2 linked regions of the Ketobacter alkanivorans genome follow. The main gene of each other region encodes a partner of the protein of the gene in region 2 in a complex. Links are inferred from orthologs where the notes say so. Each region holds a gene or a part of one and is shown on either strand. Other genes may lie near its edges.

Evidence for each region.
Region 1: the proteins of accC (region 2) and accD are in contact, whole or in part, in a solved structure (PDB 8UXZ), measured with the Escherichia coli proteins. The link is inferred for Ketobacter alkanivorans from one-to-one orthologs.

The regions. Positions count from the first base shown.
Region 1 is NZ_CP022684.1:354,074-364,128, forward strand. The notes cover bases 1-2,891. They hold accD (acetyl-CoA carboxylase, carboxyltransferase subunit beta), read right to left. Parts: upstream 1,934-2,891; coding sequence 1,067-1,933; downstream 1-1,066. Other genes in these bases: folC (bifunctional tetrahydrofolate synthase/dihydrofolate synthase), read right to left, coding at 1-1,077; trpA (tryptophan synthase subunit alpha), read right to left, coding at 1,968-2,771; trpB (tryptophan synthase subunit beta), read right to left, coding at 2,797-2,891. Also shown: more of trpB, read right to left, coding at 2,892-4,011; Kalk_RS01620 (phosphoribosylanthranilate isomerase), read right to left, coding at 3,998-4,618; tRNA pseudouridine(38-40) synthase TruA, read right to left, coding at 4,701-5,492; Kalk_RS01630 (FimV/HubP family polar landmark protein), read right to left, coding at 5,584-8,721; Kalk_RS01635 (aspartate-semialdehyde dehydrogenase), read right to left, coding at 9,066-10,055.
Region 2 is NZ_CP022684.1:3,617,691-3,634,405, forward strand. What follows is about bases 7,854-10,772. They hold accC (acetyl-CoA carboxylase biotin carboxylase subunit), read right to left. Parts: upstream 10,027-10,772; coding sequence 8,680-10,026; downstream 7,854-8,679. Other genes in these bases: prmA (50S ribosomal protein L11 methyltransferase), read right to left, coding at 7,854-8,552; accB (acetyl-CoA carboxylase biotin carboxyl carrier protein), read right to left, coding at 10,039-10,497; aroQ (type II 3-dehydroquinate dehydratase), read right to left, coding at 10,544-10,772. In the rest of the region: rimK (30S ribosomal protein S6--L-glutamate ligase), read left to right, coding at 1-156; Kalk_RS15420 (succinylglutamate desuccinylase/aspartoacylase family protein), read left to right, coding at 160-1,182; purD (phosphoribosylamine--glycine ligase), read right to left, coding at 1,224-2,513; purH (bifunctional phosphoribosylaminoimidazolecarboxamide formyltransferase/IMP cyclohydrolase), read right to left, coding at 2,700-4,265; DNA-binding transcriptional regulator Fis, read right to left, coding at 4,497-4,829; tRNA dihydrouridine synthase DusB, read right to left, coding at 4,826-5,818; Kalk_RS15445 (DUF3426 domain-containing protein), read right to left, coding at 6,001-7,596; more of prmA, read right to left, coding at 7,677-7,853; more of aroQ, read right to left, coding at 10,773-10,987; protein-disulfide reductase DsbD, read right to left, coding at 11,163-13,034; Kalk_RS15475 (transglutaminase-like cysteine peptidase), read left to right, coding at 13,230-13,871; Kalk_RS15480 (bifunctional diguanylate cyclase/phosphodiesterase), read left to right, coding at 13,944-15,917; Kalk_RS15485 (DUF2333 family protein), read left to right, coding at 16,077-16,715. UniProt on the Escherichia coli protein: This protein is a component of the acetyl coenzyme A carboxylase complex; first, biotin carboxylase catalyzes the carboxylation of the carrier protein and then the transcarboxylase transfers the carboxyl group to form malonyl-CoA.

The sequences.
Region 1 (10,055 bases), 3.3 Mb from region 2 along the record:
GCAATCCAGCTCAACCGGATACCAGCGATCTACTATAGCCAGTAGAGCCATTAGGGTATCCGTGATGTCTTTGTCGGCCAGCATACCCACGATGCAATGTATGCGCCTGGTGGAATCGCTAGCCAAATGGGACACCAGCGCGCGGGCTGCGTGGGGGTTATGGCCCACATCCAGCATAATATCGGGCTGATGATGTATAAACTGTTTTCGACCGGCAACCATAACTTGCCGCAATGCAGATTCCATTGCAGTGCGTTCAATGTTAAAGGGCGACAAAGCCAGAGCCTGCAGCGCTGTGGCGGCATTTTGCAAATAAATGTCAGGCAACGGTAAGCGCTTATGGTCTAGGGTGGTTTGATCCCCGCAAGTCAGCGTTATAGACCATGTATTGGTATCAACGTGATCGATTTCATCCACTTGATAAGTGAAGTGCTGGCCCTGCTGATAAAGGGCAGTGTTCATTTCAAGGGATTTTTTAACCACTTCGTGAGGCGGATCGGGTTCGCCCATTACCAACGGCTTATTGCTGCGAGCGATACCAATTTTCTCAAATCCGATGCTGGCACGATCGTTTCCTAACCAAGCCTGATGGTCGATGTCGATACTGGTCACAACAGCAACGCTGGCATCCCAGATGTTCACCGCATCAAGCCGACCACCCAGACCCACTTCAAGCACCCAGGCATCCAGCTTCTGCTGCCGAAACAACCAGATCGCAGCCAGGGTTGTGAATTCAAAGTACGTCAGACTGATCGCACCGCGCCCCGCCTCCACCGCCTCAAAAGCGCTGATCAGCTGTTCGTCGGTGCTTTGAACTCCATTCACGCATACGCGTTCATTAAAATCAATCAAGTGGGGTGATGTGTAGAGCCCGGTGCTGTAGCCAGCCTGCCTTAGCAACTGATCGATCAACGCGACCGTGGAGCCCTTGCCGTTGGTGCCGGCGACGGTAAAAATAAAGGGGGTATTACTGATCAGATCCAGACGCTGTGCCACCGCCTGGATTCGCTCCAATCCCATATCGATTGATTTGAAATGGAGCCGTTCCAGACGGCTAAGCCAGTCTTTAAGCTGCATTCTGTGGAAGCAGCTTGCCCATCAGACGATGCAATGTATTACGCATCTCATGACGATGAATGATCATATCCAGAGCGCCGTGCTCCAGCAGAAACTCACTGCGCTGAAAACCTTCAGGCAATTTCTGGCGCACCGTTTGTTCAATAACCCGGGGGCCGGCAAAGCCTATAAGGGCGTTTGGCTCGGCAATGTTGATATCTCCCAACATGGCCAAACTGGCGGACACACCACCGTAAACAGGATCCGTCATCACTGAGAAGAACGGCAAGCGGTTCTCCTTGAGTTTTTCCAACGCTGCGCTGGTCTTAGCCATTTGCATGAGGGAGAACAACGCCTCTTGCATACGAGCGCCACCACTGGCAGCAAAGCACACCAGAGGGCAGCTGTTTTCGATAGCAGCATTCACCGCTCTGACGAATTTCTCGCCAACGATCGAGCCCATAGACCCGCCCATAAATTCAAATTCAAAGGCGACGGCGATAACGGTCGAGCCTTCGAGGGTACCTTTAAAGGCAACAAGGGCATCGTTCTCCCCGGTGCCTTTCTGCGCGCTCACAAGGCGATCTTTGTAGCGTTTGCTGTCTTTGAATTTTAGACGATCCACCGGTTGCAGGTCGGCAGCCAGCTCTTCCCTGCCGTCCTGATCCAGGAACAAATCAATACGACGCCGGGCGTTGATCCGCATGTGATGATCACACTGAGGACAAACATCGAGGTTTTTTTCCAGCTCCGGGCGATAGAGGAAGGCGCCACATTTTGCGCATTTCTTCCATAAGCCCTCGGGTACTTCGGTTTTTTTGTTGCTCGAAGTTCTGCCCACACTGGGTAGAATCTTTCCTAACCAGCTGTTACTCATAACAACGCCATCCTGATTCTCTTATGGTTATTATTTATTGATCCAGGCCCAGCCGCAGGGATTGGGTGAACTCCGTTACGCGCGCCATCATAACCTCGCGATCGTTCTGGGATTCAGCAATCAACTTAACTAGTGCACTGCCCACTACCACGCCGTCGGCATTCTCACCGATCAGGCGCGCGGTTTCAGCGTCCTTGATACCAAAGCCTACCGCGATGGGCAAATCGGTTGTTTTACGAATTGTTTCCAACTTCTGATTTACACCGTCTATATCCAGGTGTCCGGCACCGGTTACGCCTTTTAATGACACGTAATAGAGGTAGCCGCGCCCTGCTGCGCAGATAGTTGCAATGCGCTTATCGCTGGTCGTGGGTGCGATCAGGAAGATAGTGTCCAAACCTGCTGCATCAAACAGTTTTATAGGTTCAACAGCCGCTTCCGGTGGCAGATCCACAATGATTAAACCATCGACTCCGGCTGCTGCGGCATCGGTGGCAAAACGGTCGTAACCGTAAACTTCTACCGGGTTCAGGTAACCCATCAACACGATAGGCGTCTGCTGATTGGTTTGGCGGAATTCTTTTACCATCTCCAGCGCGTGGACGGTGGTGACGCCATTTGCCAAAGCACGCTCATCGGCAAGCTGAATCACCGGGCCGTCCGCCATTGGATCGGAAAATGGTATGCCCAGCTCGATGATGTCTGCGCCATTTTCTGCCAGGTTGTGCAGCAAGGGCACTGTGGCGTCCAACTGAGGATCACCGGCAGTGATAAATGGGATCAGTGCTTTTCTATTTTGTTGCTTCAGATTTTGAAGACACGCCTTGATACGGCTCATCCAATAAACTCCTTACTGTACCGTACTAGAGAGTGATGCCGTCGATCTCGGCAACGGTAAGAATATCTTTGTCACCACGGCCAGACAGGTTCACTACTATGATCTGGTCTTTATCCATCGTGGGCGCAAGCTTGGCGGCATAAGCCAATGCGTGACTTGATTCCAGAGCCGGCATGATGCCCTCCACTAAAGTGAGGGTTCGGAATGCGCTCAGCGCTTCGTCATCGGTGGCCGCCACATAATCAACTCTGCCACAATCCTTCAACCAGGAATGCTCAGGGCCAACACCAGGGTAATCAAGGCCAGCGGACACGGAATGGGTATGCATGATCTGGCCTGCATCGTCTTCCATAAGATAGGTGCGATTGCCATGCAAAACGCCAGGGCGGCCAGCACACAGTGGCGCGGCGTGTTGCCCGCTTGCCAACCCTAAACCGGCAGCTTCAACACCGTACATCTTGACCGACTCATCAGACAGGAAGGGATGGAACAAGCCAATGGCGTTAGAACCACCACCCACACACGCAACCAGAGCATCCGGCAACTGGCCGGTTTGATCCTGGCACTGGCGGCGGGCTTCGCGGCCTATAACGCACTGGAAATCGCGTACCAGTTTGGGGTAAGGATGAGGTCCGGCAACGGTACCGATGATGTAGAAAGTGTCGTCCACGTTGGTTACCCAATCGCGCAACGCTTCGTTCATGGCGTCCTTAAGGGTTTTGGTGCCAGACGTCACCGGGGTCACTTTCGCACCCAACAGTTTCATTCGGTATACATTCAGGGATTGACGTTTTACGTCTTCAGCCCCCATGAATACCTCGCACTCCAAACCTAAACGGGCTGCTACGGTAGCACTGGCCACGCCATGCTGCCCGGCACCGGTCTCGGCAATGACGCGACGCTTACCGGTGTATTTTGCCAACAGTGCCTGACCGATGGTGTTGTTTACCTTATGGGCGCCAGTGTGATTTAAGTCCTCGCGCTTTAGATATATCTGGGCACCGCCCAGTTGCTTCGACCAGCGCTCGGCGTGATACAGGGGCGAAGGACGCCCCACATAATGGGCAAGATCATAGTCAAAGGCGGCCTGAAATTCAGGGTCTTTGGACAGTTTGTTATAGATCTCTTCCAATTCATCCAACGCAGACATGAGGGTTTCAGAGACAAAGCGGCCACCGTAAGGGCCGAAGTTTCCGAAATCATCCGGCGTAGTCAGAAAATCACGCTCATTTTGAGACACTGTGTACTCCTGTGATAAAAGCTTGCATCAACGCATTGTCTTTCTTGCCTTTGGCGGCTTCTACGCCACCGCTGACATCCACCGCCCAAGGCCGAACCTGGCGAACTGCATCCGCTGCATTTGAGGGATCAAGTCCGCCGGCTAGAACGATAGGTTTACTGAGTCCTTTGGGCACTGCCTGCCAATTAAATGTCTGGCCGGTGCCACCGGGCTGACCCGCCACAAAGGTGTCGAGAAGAATACCACGACTGCTGTGATATGTCTGACATTGTGCGGCCAAATCCGTACCCGCTTTCATCCGAATTGCCTTGATATAAGGCCGCCCCCAGGCGCTGCATTCGGCCTCTGATTCATCACCATGAAATTGCAGCAAATCCAATGGTACCGCCTCCAGCACAGAGCGCAGAAAACCAGGATCAGCATTCACAAACAGCCCTACAGTGGAGACAAATGGCGGCAGTTGTTCCAAAATGGATTTGGCTGTTTGAATGTCGATGTTGCGGGGACTGGGCTCATAGAACACGAAGCCGAGGGCATCCGCACCCGCGCCACAAGCCGCCAGAGCATCTTCAAGATTGGTGATTCCGCAGATTTTTACCCGTGTCACAAGGCTAACTCTTTCATGCTGCTTGTAAAGATCGCAAGTTTAACAGAATCGCTATGGCCTAAGGCAAGGAATTCACTTGCGTCTAACTGAGTGGCATAAACGGGGCATCAGGTTCCGGCTCGGGAATGTTAAACTCCTCGGGATACCCCACCCGCATAAAAAACAGCCCGTACGGTGGTGCGGTGACGCCACCGAGGTTCCTGTTGCGATGACCCAGTACATCCTCGATCCATGTGAGCGGCTCTTTGCCGCTGCCTATGGCCATCAGCACCCCAGCAATATTGCGCACCATGTGCTGCAGGAAAGCATTCGCCTGTATATCCATCACGATCAAATGACCTCGACGATAAAGGCTGATGTGGTGAATTGTACGAACCGGGGACTTGGCCTGGCAGCCTTGCGCCTGGAATGAACTGAAGTCGTGCTCCCCCACCAAAACCTGGGCAGCGTGGTGCATCAAATCGGCATCAAGAGGTCGGAAGTTCCAAGTCATGTGCTGCATACCCAGAGCGGGTCTGACTGGGTGATTATAAATCACGTATCGATATGAGCGTGAAAGCGCCGAAAAGCGCGCGTGAAAAAGATCCGACACCGGTTTGGCCCAACGAACCGAGATGCTATCCGGAAGATTGGTATTGCAGCCGAAAATCCAACCTTTATCTTTGCGCAGGGATTCCGTGTCGAAATGCACTACCTGTCCAACACCGTGCACGCCGGTATCGGTTCGGCCTGCACAGATAACTTGAACCGGGTGATTGGCGACCTTGCTTAAAGCGGCTTCAAGGTTCTGCTGGACGGATTGTGGATCATGCTTTTGTCGCTGCCAGCCACAGTAATGCCTGCCATCGTACTCAACCCCCAAAGCCACCCGCATACTTTTACCCTACAAAGATAAGTCGCAACAAAACGAAAAGAGGGCCATCAAGGCCCCCTTACGAGAATGGTACGAATAAGCTAGAAAGGAATCAAGACTCAAGGCGCGTTAACAGATCCTTGGCCTCTTGCTTCTGGTTGTCATTACCTTCCACCATTACCTCATCCAAAATGTCTTTGGCGCCATCACGATCACCCATGTCGATGTAGGCTCGCGCCAAATCCAGCTTGGTGGAGGCTTCATCCGCATCGGACAGGAAATCCATCTCTTCAGATGAGTCATCGTTGTCATTCGCGGCACCTGCTGCCGGAGCCGCACCCAAACCTGAAGCAATCACAGTTGCATCCAGGTCGTCGTCTAGATTGAGGTCGGCCGGTTCAGACTTGCTTTCAGGGAAGTCTGCTTCAAGGTCAAAATCCAATTCGTCAGCCAGCTGCGCGGCAGACATGGAATCCAGAACAGGTTCGTCATCAGACGATGATTCTGGCTGCAAATCAGGCTGGATCGACTCAGGCTGTGATGGCACCTCAGCCAGTGGAAGCTCAGGCTCGGAGTCTGACGGTGGCTGAATAACGGTTTCGTCTTCGGAGAAATCCAAACTGGGTGTTTCATCCAGCTCTGTCGTCGACGCATCGAAGTCCAAATCGAAATCCATGCTTTCGTCTGTGCTGGCTTCTGGGGTCGGTGCTGATTCAGCATCGAGAGCTTCGAAATCAAGTGACAGATCAGTATCTGGAGTCTCGACATTGCTGACATCATCCAAAGAGAAGTCGGCATCGAAATCAAGGGCACCTTCATCGAGGGTGCTTTCGCCGTCAGTGGGCTCAGGCGTGGTCAGAGGCTCGCTGGGTACATCTTCCCCGAACGCCGTATCCAGGTCGAAATCCATTGCAGCTGGGTCGGATGCAGCCTCAGGCTGATCATCGCTGACAGCAGTACCTTCGTCTGTGGTTTCATCGTCCAAATTCAGATTCAAATCAAAATCCAGACCTGCCACATCGCTGGTTGCTTGTGGTTCACCTGCTGCCTCGGTTTGGTCTGCGCCGAAGCTTGCCCCGGTGTCTTCCAGATCTGCAAGATCGAAATCCAAACCAGTATCTGAATCCAGATCCAGCTCACTTTCCAGTGAGGATGTCTCTTCATCGCTGGCAGCATCGATTTCGTCGAAATCAAAGGATTCCGCCGCACCTTCTGCCAACAGGGTTTCATCACCGTCGAAGTCAGAAGCCGGTGATTCGTCTGCAACCAACGAATCTTCTATGTCACCCAGCTTGCCACGCATTGAATCGGCTCGGCTGATGTCGGCGTCGGTGCCGATATCCTGCAGCACACGATAATGATTCATGAATACTTCGGGCTCGCCCGCCTCTGCACAAACTTCACAGAGTTTAAGGCGGATATCGGCACGCTCAGGCTCATTCTGAGCGGCTTTTTCAAGCATTTCGATGGCCTGAGGGAAACGGCCATAAGCGATATAAATATCCGCTTCGCCGATAACGTCTGTGGTTTGGGGAACCGTTTCTTCCACTGCGCTGGCTTCGACGGCCTCTTCGAAGGCGTCGTCTTCTTCCAGATCAACGGAGTCCAGCTCCATTAAGCTGTCATTGTCCTGGGATTCTGGCAGCTCGAACTCTTCGGGGAAATCCTCATCGGCGGACGCATCAGCTTGTTTGCGACGAGCCGCCACCAAACCAAGCACGATCAACAGCAAAATGGCGCCGCCACCTGCCGCCAGATACATTGGGTTAGCCATTATCTGGCTCAATATATCGTCTTTCGGTTGTTCTGGCTGCGGCGCTACCGCAGGCTCGGCAGGTGTAGAGGCAACTGGTGCAGTATCTTCCACCTGAACCCCGGCAAGCTCCTGCGACATGGCATCTTGCGGCTCTTCAGCCACAGGCTCTGCTGATGTGTCTTGCGGCTCTTCGGCGAAGTTATAGTCCACTTCTTCTGCTGTTTCTTCTGGCGCAATTAACTCGCCAGCTTTGATTTCGTCCGCAGGCTCTTCGGCAACAGTTGGTTCTGAAGTGGTATCTTCAACCGGCTCAGACCCGATGCTCGATTCGGTTTGGGCAGCCTGTTGCTGTGCCGCTTCCAGCTCACGTAATTTGGCTTGCAACGCAGCGATCTGCTCGTCTTTAAGAGTCAGCACTTTCTCGGAAGTATCGAGCTGATCTTCCAGATCGTTCATGCGCAGCTTGAGTTCTTCATTTTCGATTTTGAACTTGTCTACGTTTTCTTCGGCAACCACCAATTGATCACGCAGTTGCCCCTGTTGACCACTGCCACCCTGGCCGGAATCACCGCTGTCGCTACCGCCGGACACCAGCTTCAGGCGATCAGTTGCAGGGCCACTGGAAGGATCTTGCTCACGTGAGACGCTACGGCCGCTCAGATCAACCTGACGAGCTTCGGTAGCACCGGACTTGCTTGCTACCCGCTCACGCCAGCGCCGATTTTGCTCGGCGGCAAGTGCGATGGCATCGCGATTGGTCATTGCCATCACTTCCTCTTCAGAAGGTGCTCGCAGCACGGCCCCTTTCTTGAGAAGGTTGATGTTGTCGTCAATGAATGCATCTGGATTAATTCTTTGGATGGCCATCATCGTCTGCTGGATGCTGACGCGGTCGGATGGCTTCATGTTCTTGGCAATGGCCCACAGGCTATCGTTGCCGCTGATGGTGTGGGTGCCTTCGGCAGCCTCTGCATAACCACCACTGCTGTAGCTGGGTTGAGATTGCGATACACCTTCATAGGTTGAAACCGGTGCAGCTGGCTTCGGGGCAGTGCTGGCAGTCTGCGGCGCTTTGACGGGGCTGGCTGGCTGGGCGCTATAAATAGGAGGGTCAAGCAGCAAGGTGTATTCGCGAAGCAACCTACCGGCGGGCCAGTTTACTTCCACCAGGAAGTTAAGGAAGGGTTCCTTCACAGGTTTTCGCGAACGGATCTTGATGACCGATTTGCCTTGCGCGTTGACGATGACCTCAAATTTGAGATCAGTCAGAAAATGGAAACGCTCGACGTGGGCAGCCTGGAAATCATCTGATCCGGCCAGGGATGGCAGGATCTCTGTAGCGGTGAGTTCCCTGACCTGTACCAATTCAATTTCGGCGTCCAGAGGTTCACTCAATGCTGAATTGAGCTTGATTTCACCCAAACCCAGTGCGTTGGCCAACCCAGGGATAAGCACACCCACACCAAGCATTGCAGCGGCAAGTTTACGAACCATTATCTTTTCCTTCGCTTATGTGACCACTGGACAGCAGAGCCGCCCTTTAATTTTTCTTAAATTTGCTACTTCAGGTCTCGGCATGGCCTGAGGGCAGTCTAGGCATTTCCGTTCAAACTAACCTTCGAACCAGCTGACACACAACCCGTTGCAACAAATACGCATCCAGCAACCTGCTGATTTACTAACTTATTAACTTGCTTAGGAGAGGCTTTCATTTTTGAAAGCTACCCCCTAACAAGGATAGCTTTCAATTTGTGGTTGTCAGGCAAAATCTTGAATAATCGTGACCCAGTTACCCGATTAATCTAGAACCAGCCTGACAATAGTGAGGTAAGTATCAATTATAAATAGTGTTTTATCAACTCTTCGGCGATTTGCACGCTATTGGTGGCTGCACCTTTTCTGACGTTATCAGCCACGACCCACATATCAATGCCGCGGGGATGAGATATGTCATCGCGGATGCGACCAACAAAGGTGTCGTTATTCTCTGCCGCTTCGGTCACAGCTGTAGGGTAACCACCGGGTGAGCGGGTATCCAGCACGGTTACACCAGACGCTTTTTTCAGCAATTCAGTGACCTGTTCTGCGCTGATTTTCTCCTTGGTTTCGATGTGTACTGCTTCCGAATGGCCGTAGAATACGGGCACGCGTACGCAAGTAGGGTTCACCTGGATGCTGTCATCACCGAAAATCTTCTTGGTTTCCCACACCATCTTCATTTCTTCTTTGGTGTAGCCGTTCTCAAGAAACACATCAATTTGGGGCAGTGCGTTGAATGCGATCTGCTTAGGGTATACCTCGGCTTTAATGGGCTGACCATTGAGTAGATCGCGGGTCTGCACCGCCAGTTCTTCGATGGCCTCTTTGCCGGTTCCGGATACTGCCTGGTAGGTGGCAACATTGATGCGCTCGATGCCTACTGCATCGTATATGGGCTTCAGTGCCACCAGCATTTGAATGGTGGAACAGTTGGGGTTGGCGATGATGCCGCGGGTTTTGTATTCTGCAATGGCTTGCGGATTCACCTCGGGTACCACCAGAGGGATGTCATCGTCATAGCGGAAATGAGAGGTGTTATCGATCACGATACAACCTGCCGCCGCTGCTTTCGGGGCGAATTCCTCAGAGATAGACCCACCGGCTGAAAACAGGCCGATCTGAACCTTTGAGAAATCGAACTCTGCCAGGTTCTGGACCCGGATGTTTTTGCCTTTAAATTGGATGATCTTGCCTTCGGAGCGCTCGCTGGCCAGAGGGTAAAGATTACCCACCGGGAAATCGCGTTCTTCCAGAACACGGATCATGGTTTCGCCCACTGCACCGGTTGC
Region 2 (16,715 bases):
AACCATGGTGCCCTGGTTATGGAAGTGAACTCATCCCCCGGTCTGGAAGGTATCGAAAGTGCCACCGGTAAGGATGTCGCCGGCATGATTATCAGTTTTATGGAAAAGAAAATCATCGACGGTAAAGCCAGCAGTCGAACCGTAGGAAAAGGATAAATCATGTCGCGTCGTGCTCATTCCATCGAAATTTTTGGCGAAGTTGTCGGACCTTCGTGCCATAAAACGTTCAACATTCCTATTGGGCAGCTTTATACACACACCGATATAGCCATACCAGTGCAGGTGGTTAACGGCAAAAGCGGTGGGCCGGTGTTATTGATTTGCGCGGCGATTCACGGTGATGAGCTGAACGGTGTGGAGGTGGTGCGTCGGGTTTTGAGCGCACCCTGGCTGAAAAATCTGCGGGGAACCCTGATCGCCGTACCCATGGTTAACGTGCTGGGCATTATCCAGCGTTCCCGTTACCTGCCGGATCGTCGGGATCTGAATCGTTGTTTTCCCGGTTCTGAAAAAGGCTCCTTAGGAGGCCGCATCGCCAACCTGTTTGTGCAGGAGATACTGAGTAAGTCTCAGTATGCGATTGATCTTCATACTGGCGCTATACACCGATCCAACATGCCACAAATCAGGGTGCATTTGGAGAATGAACAGGCCGCCCAGCTGGCGCAGGCGTTTGGTGTGCCCTTGGTGATTGATGCGCCCATTCGAGATGGCTCGTTGCGCGGTGCAGGTGATGATTTGGGGATTCCTATCATCACCTACGAAGCCGGTGAAGCTCTGCGGTTTGATGAGTCGGCCATTTCTGCTGGCGTGAAAGGCGTGCGTAATGTGATGACCCACCTTAACATGCTGCCGCCGCGCAAAACCGGCAAGCAGAAACCGCCCAGCTTTGTCGCCAAATCATCCAGCTGGGTGCGAGCGCCTGCGGATGGATTGTTCCGCATCAAATTGCAACTGGGTGATCGTGTGTCCCGCGGCGATGTGGTGGGCATCATTGATGGCCCCTTGGGGGGCAGTGAAATCCCTGTTCTGGCGCCGTTTGCCGGTATCGTGATCGGCAATACCAACTTGCCGTTGGTTAATGAAGGCGAAGCATTGCTGCACATTGCGCGCTTTGAAGATATCGATGATGTTGAAACGGTGGTGGATGAGTTCCGCCAGGAATTTGATGGCATTTATTGAAGTGCAGGTGCCTGCGTAGGCACCTGCAGAACCTGTACTGCTTATTCTTCCCGTTCCCTCTCTACCGCGCGATAGCCGATATCATCCCGGTAATAGACGTCGCTCCAGTTGATCTGCTTCACGAGGTCATAGGCTTTGGCCTGTGCTTCGGCGACGGTGTTGCCCAATGCCACGGCGCACAGTACACGGCCACCGTTGGTTTTCACTGCATCACCGTCAAGGGTGGTGCCTGCGTGGAACACCTTACTGTCATCTTGATCCTGTTCTGGCAGGCCGAAGATGATGTTGCCTTTTTCGTAGTGTTCGGGATAGCCGCCAGCGGCCAGTACCACGCCCAGCGAGGCGCGTTCATCCCACACGGCTGCTGCTTCATCCAGTTTGCCTGCCAAAGCCATGTCGCACAGGGCTACCAGGTCGGAGTTCAGGCGCATCATGATGGGTTGGGTTTCCGGGTCACCGAAACGGCAGTTGTATTCCAGTACCTTGGGGGTGCCGTCCGGGCCGATCATCAGGCCAGCGTAGAGGAAGCCGGTATAAACATTGCCTTCGGCCGCCATGCCATTCACGGTGGGGTAAATCACTTCTTCCATGACCCGTTGCTGGATCTCTGGGGTGACCACCGGTGCCGGGGAGTAGGCACCCATGCCACCGGTATTGGGGCCAAGGTCGCCGTTATCGCGGGCTTTGTGATCCTGAGAGGTGGCCATGGGTAACACGTTCTTGCCGTCCACCATGCAGATGAAACTGGCTTCTTCGCCCACCAGGAATTCTTCCACCACCACGCGGCTGCCGGCATCGCCGAATTTGTTGCCCGCCAGCATGTCTTCGATGGCGGCAATGGCTTCAGCTTCGGTTTGCGCCAGAATCACGCCCTTGCCTGCAGCCAGACCGTCGGCTTTCACGACAATGGGGGCACCCTGTTGTTTCACATAGGCGACGGCTTTGTCGATTTCAGTGAAGTTGCCGTAGGCGGCGGTAGGAATGTTGTGGCGGGCCAGAAAATCCTTGGTGAAGGCTTTGGAGCCTTCCAGCTGGGCAGCACCTTGGGTGGGGCCGAAGCATTTCAGTCCGGCCGCACGGAAGGCGTCTACCACGCCGATCACCAGTGGCGCTTCCGGGCCGACGATGGTGAGGTAGATGTTGTTGTCTTGGGCAAACTTGACCAGTTCATCGGTAGCCAGTACGTCGATGTTCACATTCTCGACCTTGGCTTCCAGGGCCGTGCCGGCGTTGCCGGGGGCAACGTAGACTTTCTCTACGGTAGGAGATTGTGCCGCTTTCCAGGCCAGCGCATGTTCGCGACCGCCACCACCAATAATCAAAATGTTCATCGTTTGCCCTCAAATCAGGAAGTTTTTAACTGCTTAAAGTCTATCGGGGTTGGGCGGGAGCTGACAATGCAGGAAACGCTACAAGTACATCCCTGTAAGCTCAGCAGGGGCCGTCCATGGCCCCTGATGTTCCTGCATTGTCAGCTCCCGCCCTCTGCATCTTTCACTTCGTAGCAGGTGGTCGAATCAATGCCGGAAATGACGCATTCCGGTAAAGACCATGGCAATGTCGGCTTCGTCGGCGGCGGCAATGACTTCCTCGTCGCGAATGGAGCCACCGGGTTGAATCACTGCGCGAATACCCGCCTGGGCTGCGGCGTCAATGCCATCGCGGAACGGGAAGAAAGCATCCGATGCCATCACCGAACCGGGTACGGTAAGGCCTTCATCGGCGGCTTTGATACCGGCGATTTTGGCACTGTAGACACGGCTCATCTGGCCTGCGCCGATGCCGATGGTTTGCTGGCCTTTGGCATATACGATGGCGTTGGACTTCACAAACTTGGCTACCTGCCAGCAGAACATCAGATCCTGCATTTCTTCGGCGCTGGGTGCACGTTTGGTCACCACTTTCAGATCCTGTTGGGTGATCATGCCGTTGTCACGATCCTGTACCAGTAAGCCGCCGTTGACGCGCTTGTAATCGAAACCGGCAACGCGCTCACCCCACTGCTCACAGGTCAGCAGGCGGACGTTTTTCTTCTCGGCAACAATGGCTACTGCTGCGTCGGAGGCTCCGGGGGCGATGATCACTTCCACGAACTGTTTGTCGACGATGTTGCGGGCGGTTACGTCATCCAGTGGCTGGTTGAAGGCAATGATACCGCCAAACGCTGATGTGGGATCGGTCAGGAAGGCTCGCTGATAGGCTTCGTTGATATTCGCACCGATGGCTACACCGCAGGGGTTGGCGTGCTTGACGATGACGCAGGCTGGCTCCTTAAAGGATTTTACGCATTCCAGGGCGGCGTCGGTATCGGCCACATTGTTAAACGACAACTCTTTGCCTTGCAGCTGCACTGCCGTGCTGACGGAGGGCTCTGCCGGGTTAGCTTCTTTATAGAATGCTGCCTGCTGGTGGGGGTTTTCACCGTAGCGCATCTCTTGCACTTTCAGGAACTGGGTGTTGAAGGTGCGTGGGAATGGGGTTTTCTCACCATCGGCTTTGAGGCTGCCCAGGTAGTTGGCAATGGCGCCGTCGTAGCTGGCGGTGTGCTCAAAGGCTGCCAGCGCCAGTTCAAAGCGGGTCTGATCACTAACGGTGTTGTGGTTGGCTTTCATTTCATCCACCACGCGCCCATAGTCGCTGGCGTTCACCACGATGGTGACCCATTTGTGGTTTTTCGCAGAAGATCGCACCATGGTGGGCCCGCCGATGTCGATGTTCTCAATGGCTGTGGGCAGGTCGCAATCGGGATTGGCCACCGTTTGCGAAAAGGGGTACAGATTCACCGCCACCAGATCGATCGGGGTTATGCCGTGTTGCTCCATGGCGCTGTCATCGGTGCCGCGACGGCCCAGAATGCCGCCATGCACTTTCGGGTGCAGGGTTTTAACCCGGCCGTCCATCATTTCAGGGAACCCGGTGTAATCCGACACCTCGGTGGCCTTGACGCCGCTTTCCTGCAGCAGTTTAAAAGTACCGCCAGTGGAGAGGATTTCTACTCCCATGGACTCTAGGGCCTGGGCGAAGTCGACGATGCCGGTTTTGTCAGAAACACTGATCAGTGCGCGTTTGATTGGCTTGCTCATGATGGAGGTCTGTACTGTAGCTTGAACGTGAATGAGGGGCGTCTTGCAGGTCGCCCGGAAAGGGGCGCATTGTAGTCGGAAATGGCCCTGGGTTTAAGACTTGAAGGGCAAAAAAGAGAAGCCTTGTAAACCCGTGCATGCTTCAAGGTACAAGTAAGTCGTTCGGTCAGGCGCTGGCCCAACTCCTAAGAAGGCTAGGAGTTGGGCATAACGTTCTGAAAACGTTGAGGATCAGATCAAACCGTAGGTTTTCAGCTTTTTCCGCAGGGTGCCGCGGTTCAAGCCGAGCAGTACGGACGCTTTGGTCTGGTTGCCTCGGGTGTATTCCATAACGGTTTCCAGCAATGGTGCTTCCACTTCTGACAGGACCATCTGATAAACGTCGGTGACTGGCTGGCCGTCCAGATGCGCAAAATAATTACGCAATGCACGGTGCACGTTGTCACGCAATGTCTGATTGCCCTGGTCCACGGAAGTGACCAAGTGTTGCTTCAAATCGGTGTTGCTGGCCGATGTGGAGCCGCTGGAAAATGGAGTTTCGTCGTTGTAGTTTGGTTCATTCATGCCGCCATTACCTCTCCCTCGATTAAATGCGCAAAGTATTCCTGAGCACTGGCGTATTGTTCCGACGCAAAATCAAGCTGGTTAAAACGTGATTTGAATTGTGCTCCCATTGGAAGGTGTTGTACATACCAGCCCAGATGTTTTCGGGCTATACGCACCCCCATGTAGTCGCCATAGAAGCTGTGTAAACGATTCAAGTGCTCTAGGATCACCGCTGTTACTTCCTTGTATGACGCTTTTGGAAGCGTTTCCCCTGTTTCGAGATAATGCTGGATTTCTCGAAAAAGCCAGGGGTTCCCCTGTGCTGCCCGGCCAATCATGATTCCGTCCGCCTGGGTGTAGTCCATTACCTGTTTGGCTCGCTCGGGTGTGGTGATGTCGCCGTTGGCAATAATCGGGATGCTGACTGCTTCCTTGATCATAGCAATGGTGTCATATTCCACCTCGCCCTTGTAAGCGCAGGCACGGGTACGACCGTGTACCGCCAGCGCCTGAACTCCGCAATCTTCGGCTATTTTGGCAATGGTGACACCATTGCGTTGGTCCGGGGACCAGCCGGTGCGGATTTTCAGGGTTACCGGTACATTAACCGCAGTTACTACGGCTTCCAAAATGGATTGGACCAGTACTTCATCTTTAAGCAACGCCGATCCGGCAGCCTTTTTACACACTTTCTTTGCAGGACAGCCCATGTTGATATCGACAATCTGGGCACCACGTTCAACGCAAAGTTGTGCGGCCTGGGCCATCTGGGCGGGTTCGGTTCCGGCGATCTGAACGGATCGTGGCTCCGGCTCATCCTGATGGATCAGACGCAGCTGAGACTTGCGGGTGTTCCAGAGACGAGTGTCGCTGGTCAACATTTCAGCAACTACCAAGCCTGCGCCTAAGCGCTTGCACAGCAACCTGAAAGGTTGATCGGTGACGCCTGCCATGGGCGCAAGTACCACTGGGCTACTGAGAGTAAAGGGCCCGATTTGTAAGGACACGCCGAACTCCTGTTTATTTAACCGCCTAATGGTTTTCAGCCATGCTTAAAGATCGAGCTATCATAGCCCGAAGAACTGACAGAATAAATACGGTTTGTACCGATATTGTAAAATAATTCGACTATTTCGTGAGTGAGGCTACAAATTGAGCTGATGCAGTTATCAGATAACCGTAGCGCCCCTCAGCTTGCATCGCTGCGGGGCAGGAACAGTAGCTGGTAATTGACCGCGTCCCGACCGGGGTCTTCGATTTCCAGAGTCAGGTGGATGGGGGTGTTGCTGGGCATGCTGTTCAGGTCAATGGTTTGGTCGCTGATGTATTCTTTTGGAGTGAAGCGTCGGCTGGCGACAGGGTCGCCATTGATGTTTTCGAAGTTGAGTTGCACGACCGGATAGGGCTGTTCAAACTTCGCCTGGTTTTTGATGATGACGTCGATGACCAGTGCGTTTTTTTCAAAGGGGTGGGATCGCACCACTAAATTGGTGCCCACTATACGCGATACATCGCTTTGGGAGGCCAGTTCACAGCCGATCATGGGGCAGTATTGGGCGATGATGGGCCTCAGGGCGGGAATGCGGGATAGCTCATCAAAATGGAAGTATGTGTATTGGGCGCCGAGGCTGAGAATCAGCACGATCATGGCTACAGCCCAAAGTGCGCCGCGGCCGGAAGGCTCCGATTGTTCTTCTGAGCCGTATTCCAGTGCACTTAGCCGAATCTGCTGATTGATGACCTCGTCGCTGTCAGCAAACAGGTTTTCGGGGGTTATGGCTTCTATCTCGTGGTCTTCAAGATCGTCGAGATCGGTCAGCTTGGGCTCTTTGTGTTTACCTGTCGGGGTGCGATCTTCTTCCAGCAGGCGAAAGAAGTCCTCGGTTTCATCTGTGCGCAGCTCGGCTTTTGGCTTTTTGCTGGACGATTTGGAGAGGGCTTTCTGTTTGTGTTTATCCTGTTTTGCTCGCTCGATGATTTCTTTTTTGTCCTTGGACAATTCTTTGGCAGCAAACGGGCTGTTGTCTTCTTCTTCTGGTTCGTCGATCAGCATGGATAGGCCGGATGGCGGCGGCTTTTTGGGTGATTCTTCTTCTTCGAGTTCATCCAGCATGGCTTTGGCCCAGGATTCATCGTCGGAGGAGTCGCCGCTGCCAAATTCGTCTTCTTCTATTTCGCTGATGGCAAAGGGATCATCACCGGCAAAGGTGCCCAGGCTGACAAAGGTGTCGCTCAGCTCGTTGCCCTGTTTCGGTTTTTTCTTTTTGGATGCAGGTTCTTCATCAAGAGAGAAGGCGTGATCGCCGCTGGTGATGCGACTTTTTGGTTCGTCTTCGTCGTCATCATCGTGAATCATCTGGTCGTCTTCGTCGTCGCCCAGTTCTTTGAGCAGTTCTTCAGCCCAGGATTCGTCGCTTTTGTCCTTTTTCTTGGGTTTTTCTTCCTGGTAGCCGAATTCTTCCAGTTTGGATTCCTGGTCGATTTTGGCGCGGTATTCCTCGCTGAATACTTCTTCGCTGGGGCTGTCCATTTCCAGGTCGTCTGAATCGTAGGGGTCCATGCCTTCGTCGGACTTCATGTCAAAGGCTTCTTCCACTGGGTCCGGAGGCAGGCTTACGGTGCGATGCTCCTCCACTACGGAGGTCTTCACGATGTGCTCCGCGGCGTGAAAGACTTGATAGCAGGCGCCGCAGCGCACAGCACCGCCGGCGATGTCCAGTTGCGCCTGTGTCAACCTGAAGGTGGTGCCGCAGTGGGGGCACTTGGTGAGCAGATTTTCAGACATGGCCCTGATCGAGATCCCTGATTGGTTATTCTTTTGATTTTACACAGTTTAGCGTCTGGCGCTGTGATGTGTTGATAATTTTAGCGCGCTTTTACACCGGTCAGGCGTACCCAGTCGCCGTCGATGGCCGCTGGATCCATGTTGAACCATTGGCTGTAGGTGTCGCTGACGTCGTTTGCCTGATCCTTGAGGATGCCGGATAGGATGATGTTGCCTGCATCGAGGGTGTGCCCCGCCAGTCGTTCCGAGAGGCTCATCAGTGGCCCTGCCAGAATATTGGCCAGCATGATGTTGGCTTGAATGGCGGGCATGGTGTCTGGGGCGAATACCTGTATTTTGTCGGTAACGTTATTGCGCTGGGCGTTGTCCTGGGTGGCGATGAGTGCCTGCGGATCGTTGTCGACGCAGTACACGGTTTTGGCCCCCAGTAGTGCAGCGGCGATGGCGAGGATGCCGGAACCGCAGCCATAGTCCACCACAATTTTGCCAGCCACGTCTGCACTGTCCAGCCAGCGCAGGCATAGGGCGGTGGTTTCGTGGGTGCCGGTGCCAAAGGCGAGGCCAGGATCCAGCATCATGTTGACGGCGTTTTGGTCTGGTGGTGTTTTCCAGCTGGGGCAGACCCAGAGGCGTTGGCCGAAGGCGATGGGCTCAAAGCTGTCCATCCATTCGCGTACCCAGTCTTTGTCTTCCAGGGCTTCTACTTTGATGGGTAGCTCTGCGCCCAATTCGTTGCGCAGTGCCAGGCAGATCAGGTCGATGTCGGCGTCTGCTTCGAACAAGCCGGTGAGGGTGGTGTCGTCCCAAATCGGGGTGGTGCCCAGGGGTGGTTCCAGCAGGGGCTGGTCTTTGCTGTCTTCCAGTGTGACCGATACCGCGCCCAGCCCCATCAGTAGATCTTCGATGGCGGGGGATCGGCTTCCGGTGGTTTGCAGTTTGACTTGAATCCAGGGCATTGGGGCGCTTCTTTACTGATAAGTGAGGCGCGGCAGGCGTGCCACGCGCAAAAGCACAGTTTACCTGAAGTTGGTGCGGTTTCAGAAACGGTGTTTTGCGCGCGGCGTTTTTCTGCGGTTGGGCGGGTTAGTGCATGCCCAGTATTTTCTCCAGATAGTGGATGTCTACGCCACCTTTGTTGAAGCCGCTGTCCTGCATGATCACTTCTTGATGCAGGGGGATGTTGGTCTGGATGCCTTCCACCAGAATTTCATCCAGGGCATTGCGCATGCGTTGCAGGGCAATGTCGCGGTTTTCGCCATAGGTGATCAATTTGCCGATCAGGGAGTCGTAATTGGGCGGCACTTTGTACCCAGAGTAGATGTGGGTATCCATGCGTACGCCATTGCCGCCCGGCGCGTGCCAGTGGGTAATGGTGCCAGGGCTGGGGATGAAGGTCTTGGGGTTTTCGGCGTTAATGCGACACTCGATGGAGTGGCCGACAATTTTAACGTCTTCCTGTTTGATGCTGAGCTTTTCCCCGGCTGCGATGCGCAGCTGTTCTTTGATGATGTCGACACCGGTGACCATTTCGGTAACCGGGTGTTCTACCTGAACCCGGGTGTTCATTTCTATGAAGTAGAACGCTTCGTTCTCGTACAGGAATTCGAAGGTGCCAGCGCCTCGGTAGTTGATGTCGATGCAAGCCTGGCGACAGCGCTCGCCCACTTCTTTGCGCAGCGCTTCCGGGATACCGGGTGCGGGCGCTTCTTCTACCACTTTTTGATGGCGACGCTGCAGGGAACAGTCGCGGTCGCCCAGGTAGATGGCGTTGCCCTGGCCGTCAGACAGCACCTGGATTTCTACGTGGCGCGGGGTCGTGAGGAATTTTTCCATGTAGACGGTGCCATCGCCAAACGCGGCACTGGCTTCGGCCTGGGTCAGCGCGACGGATTTGATCAGGTCTTTCTCGCTGTGCACCACGCGCATGCCGCGACCACCGCCGCCGGAGGCCGCTTTGATGATCACGGGAAAGCCGATTTCGCGGCCCATTTTCAGGATGGCGTTGTTATCGTCAGTCAGGGGGCCATCGGAACCGGGTACGCAGGGTACGCCGGCTTTTTTCATGGCTTCAATGGCGGACACTTTGTTGCCCATGAGGCGAATGGTGTCTGCATCGGGGCCGATGAAGATGAAGCCGCTGTCGGTAACCCGTTCGGCGAAGTCAGCGTTTTCTGCCAGAAAGCCGTAACCGGGATGGATGGCGGTGGCTCCGCTGATTTCGGCGGCCGCGATAATGGACGGTATGTTGAGGTAGCTTTCGGATGCCTTGGCGGGGCCGATACAAACTGCTTCATCCGCCAGTCGAATGTGCATCAGTTCTTTGTCGGCAGTGGAGTACACCGCCACGGTGGGGATGCCGAGCTCCTTACAAGCGCGCAACACCCGCAGAGCGATTTCGCCGCGGTTGGCGATAAGCACTTTTTCCAGCATGGTGTTGGCCTTTTAGTTGATGACGAAGAGAGGTTGGTCGAATTCAACCGGCTCGGCGTTGTCCACCAGAATCGCTACCACGGTTCCGGATTTGTCTGCTTCGATCTGGTTCATCATTTTCATGGCTTCGACGATGCACAGGGTGTCGCCTGCTTTTACGCTTTGGCCCACTTCTACAAACGGTTTGGATTCCGGCGAGGAGGAGCGATAGAAGGTGCCCACCATGGGCGATTTCACTTTGTGGCCATCGGGCTCGTTGCTGGCTGGGGCGGCAGCCGGGGCTGCTGCTGTTGCAGCGGGAGCAGGGGCGGCAACGGGTGCGGCCGGTGGTGGCGCGTAGTATTGTGGTGCTGCACCGCGGTTGGCGTTGCGGCTGATGCGCACGGATTCTTCACCTTCTTTTATTTCGATTTCGTCGATGCCGGATTCTTCCAGTAGCTCGATTAGTTTTTTTACTTTGCGAATATCCATGTGAAATTCTCTTTATTATGTTGTGAAACGGCGTTGGTCTAATCGTTTATTGTTTGGCCAGCTGTTGAGATGCGGCCAGCATAGCCAGTTCGTAGCCTTGTGGGCCCAAACCGGCGATCACGCCCACGGCGATGTCCGACAGATATGAGTGCTGGCGGAATTCTTCGCGGGCGTGAACATTGGAAAGGTGTACTTCGATAAACGGGATTTTGACTCCCAGCAGGGCGTCACGCAGGGCAATGCTGGTGTGGGTCAGCGCACCGGGGTTGATGATGATGAAATCGGTGCCGTCGGTCATGGCGGCGTGGATGCGCTCGATCAGTTCGTATTCCCGGTTGCTTTGCAGGCAGTCACATTGGTGCCCCAGGGTGCTGGCCACCGTGCACAGGTGCTGCTGGATCTGATCCAGGGTCTGGGTGCCATAGATGCCGGGCTCCCGAGTGCCCAGCAGGTTCAAATTCGGCCCGTTGAGTACCAGCAATTTCGCCATAATGAGGGTGATTCCTGTGGTCTTGCCTGTGTTTTTTTGACTGATTTCGTCCGGATTATAACGAGAGCCAGCAAGAGGTTCCTGTGCTTTGTGGCACTTCTTACAATTGCTTACAAGTTATCTACGGTAGGTTGCATGTTTACCGAAGTTAGCCGGTTTTTCACTCTATAAGTTGTTACTGGATATGATGATCATCCAGGTGTTTCATGAATTGCGGCTTACTTTTATAGGCGTATATGCGGGCATTTTCGAGTTCTTCGCCACTGCTGTTAAAGAACAGAATGGCCGGTGGGCCGGGCAGTTTGTAGCGTTTCAGCAGCTGGCTGTCTTCGGGGTTATTGGTGAGGTCGATCTGCAGCCAGAGGTGATCACTCAGGCGGGCTTGGACGTCGTTCTTGCTGAAGGTTTCATGCTCCATTTCAAAACAGGCGGTGCACCAGTCGGCAAAGTAATCAAGCATCACCGGTTGTTGTCGGGCCTTGGCGCTGGCCAATGCTTGCTCCAGCGCCTGTTCGCTGCGAATGCGCTGAAATGGCAGTTCGGTGCGGGCTTCTATGCTCTGGGGTGAGTTAGCGGGTGCCGTCACAAACTGGGACAGGATGAGAGCAGCGCCACAGATGACAACGGTCAGGCCGATGCCTCGGAACAGTTTGCCTTTGGGGCTGGTAAGGGGATCGAATGCACCCAGATACAGGCCCGCCAGAATAAAGAGGCCGCCCCCGATAACCCAGGCTAATAGGTCGGGCAACAGGTGTTTCACCAGCCACAGCGCCACCGCCAGCAGCATCACGCCGAACAGCCCTTTTACGTTGTCCATCCAGCCACCGGCTTTGGGCAGTATGTTGGCCCCGGTGACGCCGATGGCAATCAGCGGAGTGCCCATGCCGAGCCCTAAGGCCAGTAACGCGCTACCCCCCAGCAGCCAGTCGCCTGACTGGCCTATATACAGCAACGCGCCTGCCAGCGGAGCCGATACGCAGGGTGAGACCACCAGGGCTGACAGAATTCCGATAATGGCGACGCCGATGTACGTGCCGCCTTGTTGTTGCTGGCTGATGTTGTTAAGGCGATTTTGTACTGAGCCGGGCAGTTGCAGTTCGTAGAAGCCAAACATTGAAAACGACAGCACCACAAAGACTGCGGCGAAACTGAACAATACGGTGGGGTTTTGCATAGCAACTTGCAGCTTGGCTCCGGTAACGCCTGCCACCACGCCCAGGGCTGCATAGGTAACTGCCATGCCCAACACATAGGTGATGGACAGCGCAGCGGCTTTGCTGCGGGACAGATCTGTACCTTGGCCGACAATGATGCCGCTGAGGATTGGCACCATGGGCAGTACGCATGGTGTGAAGGTGAGGCCAATGCCGATCAAAAAGAACACACCTAAAATGCTGAGCAAGCCATTTTCGGAGAGGAAGTTTTCCAGGCTCAGGGCATCATCCGAATCCAGATCTGTACTTTTTGAGCTTCCAGCCCCCGCTTCCCCCTGATCGAAGGAGAGTTTTGGCCCTGTTAAGGGTGTTTCAGTCAGGCTAGGGTCGTCCAGATCTGTACTTACTGTCGCGCTGGGTTTGGCAGGGGGGGCTGCCTGCTCGATCAGCGGTTTGTCTGCATTGACATCAATTTGGTACATATTTGTATAGGTCTGCGGGATGTAGCACAGCCCTTTTTCCGCGCAGCCCTGGTAGCGGGCATCGATCTCTATAAAGCCGTCCGGGGCTTCTTTGATCGGTACATATATGTCTACTTGTGAATGAAAAACGATCACGTTGCCAAAGATAGGGTCATCTTTCCATTCACCAGCCTGCTGATACACCGGCTCTCCCAGTACACCGGCGCTGCCATCGGTGGTTTCAAAGCCAAAGCGATGTTTATAGAGGTAATAGCCGTCGGCGATGGTGAAGGTGAAATGCACATGATTCCCGGCTTCTATACCGCTGACCTTGAAGGCCTCATTCACCGGCAGGAATTCTTCTTCGTTGGCGAAGGCCTGAATACTCAGCCAGCTCAGCAGCAGGGCTAACATCAATTTACAGTGGTGCATGTCGGTTTTGCCTAAATTATGTACAGCTAAAGGGTGGTAAGAAAGGGGCTCAGTGTAACGTTAGACGTTTTTACCACCAAAGGGTTTCCTGTGGCGGGGATCTTTCGGGGAATGTGAACAAGGTCATGGGTTAACCAGCAACCAATTCATGCGCTGCTATAGTTAAAGTAACAACAACCAAACACTGAGCGATCCGTGCGCAAGCGAACAAGACCGGCAGTCCTGGTTCTATTATGGGTGGTCTGCTCCGCAGCGATGGCGGGGGTGCTGCCCCTTGAGATCAAGGGCAAAGTACATGATCAATATGGCTCGCTTGGTGTGGAGCGCGTTGAGCGTTGGGAAAAACTGGTGTGGGATATTACCTATCACAACGTTCCCGATCAGCTGCGGGCGGTTAACCAGTTCTTTAATCAACTTAAATTCCGTAGCGACCAAGAGCACTGGCAGCAGGAGGATTACTGGGCCACCCCCATAGAAACCCTGGCCAGTAACGGTGGTGACTGCGAAGATTTTGCCATTGCCAAATATTTCACCCTGCGCCAACTGGGGGTGCCCGCGAAAAACATGCGCATCACCTACGTTAAAGCCCTGCGCCTCAACGAGCCACATATGGTGCTGACCTATTATCCCGACAGCGGTGAGCCACTGGTGCTGGATATTTTAGTGCACGACATGCTGCCTGCGTCAAAGCGCAATGATCTGGAACCGGTATACAGTTTTAACGCGGAGGGCCTGTGGAAGGCCAAAACCCGTGGGGAAGACCTGCGCCTGGGGGATGCCGATGACATTTCCATGTGGCGAGACTTACGAGTGCGCTTGGGGCTGGGCAGCCTTTAGTTATACACTCAGAGAATAAACAAAAATAAACTAGGCAAATGCACCGCCCCGAGTTTGTCTGAGGAGAGCATCGTGAGTTTACATCGTCAAATGGTTCTGCTGATCACCGGTTTGCTGTTGGTGTTGTTGGCGGGGATTTGTTATCTGAGTGTGCGTAATAGTCGCGACTACCTTGAGATGCAAATGCACAGTCATGCGCAGGATACGGCTACCTCGCTGGGGCTGTCCATCGCCAAGCCGCTGGGGGAGGATGATCTGGCCATGGTGCAAACGATGGTGGATGCCATCTTTGATCGCGGTGATTTTGTCGAAATTGTCATTCGCAACCCCGATGGGGATGTGATGATCCGTCGTACCTTGCAGGCTCCACCGCATTTGATTCCGCAGTGGTTTGTGAACTGGCTTCAGATCAACCCCATGCCGGGTATCAGTGAAATCACCGAAGGCTGGCGTCGCGTGGGGGATGTGAGGGTGTTTTCGGATAAGGATGCTGCCAATCGAAACCTGTGGGTGGCGGCCAAACAAGCCTTTTGGTTGTTCCTGTTGGTTGGCGGCATCAGCTGGGTGGTTATCCTGTTGATTGTGCGAGCCGTACTCACCCCGTTACGCACCCTCGAGAAGCAGGCCGAGCTAATCTGCAACAAGGATTTCACCGGTCAGCAGCCGCTGCCCAAAACCCGCGAACTGAAACGTGTCGTGCAGGCCATAAACCGCATGACGCGCCAACTGAAAGTGCTGTTTGATGAGCAGGTGGCCCAGATCGAACAGGTGCGCAATCAGGCCTATGTGGATTCCATCACCGGGTTGGGTAATGGTCGTTTCTTTAATGCCCAATTGCAGGCTCGCCTGGATTCACAGGAAGAGCCATTCAGCGGCGTGCTGGTGCGGTTGCAAATAAAAGGCATGGCGGATTACAACGAACACTATGGGCACGATGCGGGCAACTTAGTGTTGCGCCGTATCGGTCAGATCTGGCAGCAATCCATGGAACAGATTGATGGCCACTGTGTGGCCCGCGTTACCGGCACCCGGTTTGCGGCGTTGTTGCCCCATCAAACAATTGATGCTGTGAAGACTATTATCGACGGTGCCATGACCAGAATTCAAAGGCTCGACGGTCTTAATCTAGGCGGCTCGAACGTCAAACTGTTCGCCGGGCTCAGCGCCTGCAAAGTAGGGGATGACAGCACCTTGCTGGAAGCCCAGGCTGCAGCCGCATTAGAGCGCGCCCAGAGCTACCAAAGCGGTCATGTTGAGATCTATGACGAGTCCTCCCACGGCGATGCTCTGGCGCCAAGTATGCCGGGCATCAGCAACTGGGCCAGTTTCCTGGAAGATGTGATCGAAAAGCAAAAAGTGGTGCTGCATTATCAGCCAGTGATCTCCTGTGTAGATCAATCCCTGATGCACTACGAAGTGCTGGCTCGAGTGGCCGTGGACGGCAAGCTGGTCACCGCCGGGCACTTTATTCCACTGGTGGAGCGGTTTGACATGGTGACTCGCTTTGATCGCATGATCATCGAACTGCTGATCAAACAATTGAAAGCCCAGCAAGATGGCAGCCGCGTGCCGCTTGCCGTGAACCTCTCCAGTCACAGCGTGCGTGAGGAGGATTTTGATGCCTGGTTACTGGCGACCTTAAACCACAACCCCGAAGTTGCGCCCTACTTGATCTTTGAGGTGCCGGAAATCACCGTGCGTACGGCCCACGGCAAACTGCGCCGCCTTGCCATTGGTTTGAAGGAGCACGGTGCCAAGCTCACTATCGATCATTTTGGAACCACTAATAGCAGCTTCGGGTATTTGAGTGGTTTGCAGCTTTATTCCATCAAGGTGGACAGCTCCTACATCCGCGACATAGAAGACAACCTGGATCACCAGTTCTTTGTACAGTCATTGGTGCGCATCGCCCATAGTCGGCAGATATTGCTTACTGCAGAAATGGTGGAGCTGGAAGCACAATGGGACTTGCTGCGTCGCTTCCAGTTGGACGGTGCACAGGGCTTTTTTCTGGGGCAACCCCAGCCGGGAAAGGAAGCGGCCTGAGCTGATCGGTGGCACCAAGATAGTTGCCACTGACAGCATAAACAGTTAGCGTAGCAACAGAATCTTCAGCTTGAGGAAAGGCATTTGGACGCGTACGACAATAAGAGCATTTTGGGAAAACTGATTACCGCATTGGTGGTCGTTTATCTGTTGGTGGCTGTGGGCTTGGGAGTTTACTGGAGCGTCGAACCTGAGATGTGGGACGTTGAGCGCGTGGTGGAACAGGATGCGGCGGCACAGGGAAAACAGCCCCAAGTCGGTTTCGCTACCACCTCCACCCTGATCCGATTAACCGACACCCTGATCAACAAACCCAATGGCGGATACATCACCAACGACATCGCACCGCCGGGCATATGGTTGGATAACATGCCCAACTGGGAATTTGGGGTGCTGGTGCAGATACGGGATATGAGCCGGGCGCTGCGCAAAGACATTGCCCGCTCCCAGTCTACATCCCGCGAGGATCTCGATCTGGCCAGGGCTGAGCCGCAGCTGCACTTTGATAATAAAAGCTTCTGGTTTCCCTCAACCGAAGGCGAATACGAAACCGGCATCAACTATTTGAGAGCCTATCAGGCACGTCTGTTGGATGACGATGCCACCAACGCCCAGTTCTATGCTCGCGCCGACAACTTGCGTAATTGGCTGGCAGACGTAGAAACCCGACTCGGCAGCCTGTCGCAAAAACTCAGTGCCAGCGTCGGCAAAGATCAGATCAATGTTGATCTGGCGGGCGATACGGCTGCCCGACAATCCACGCAATCACCCCAGGACATGCGCCTGAAAACGCCATTC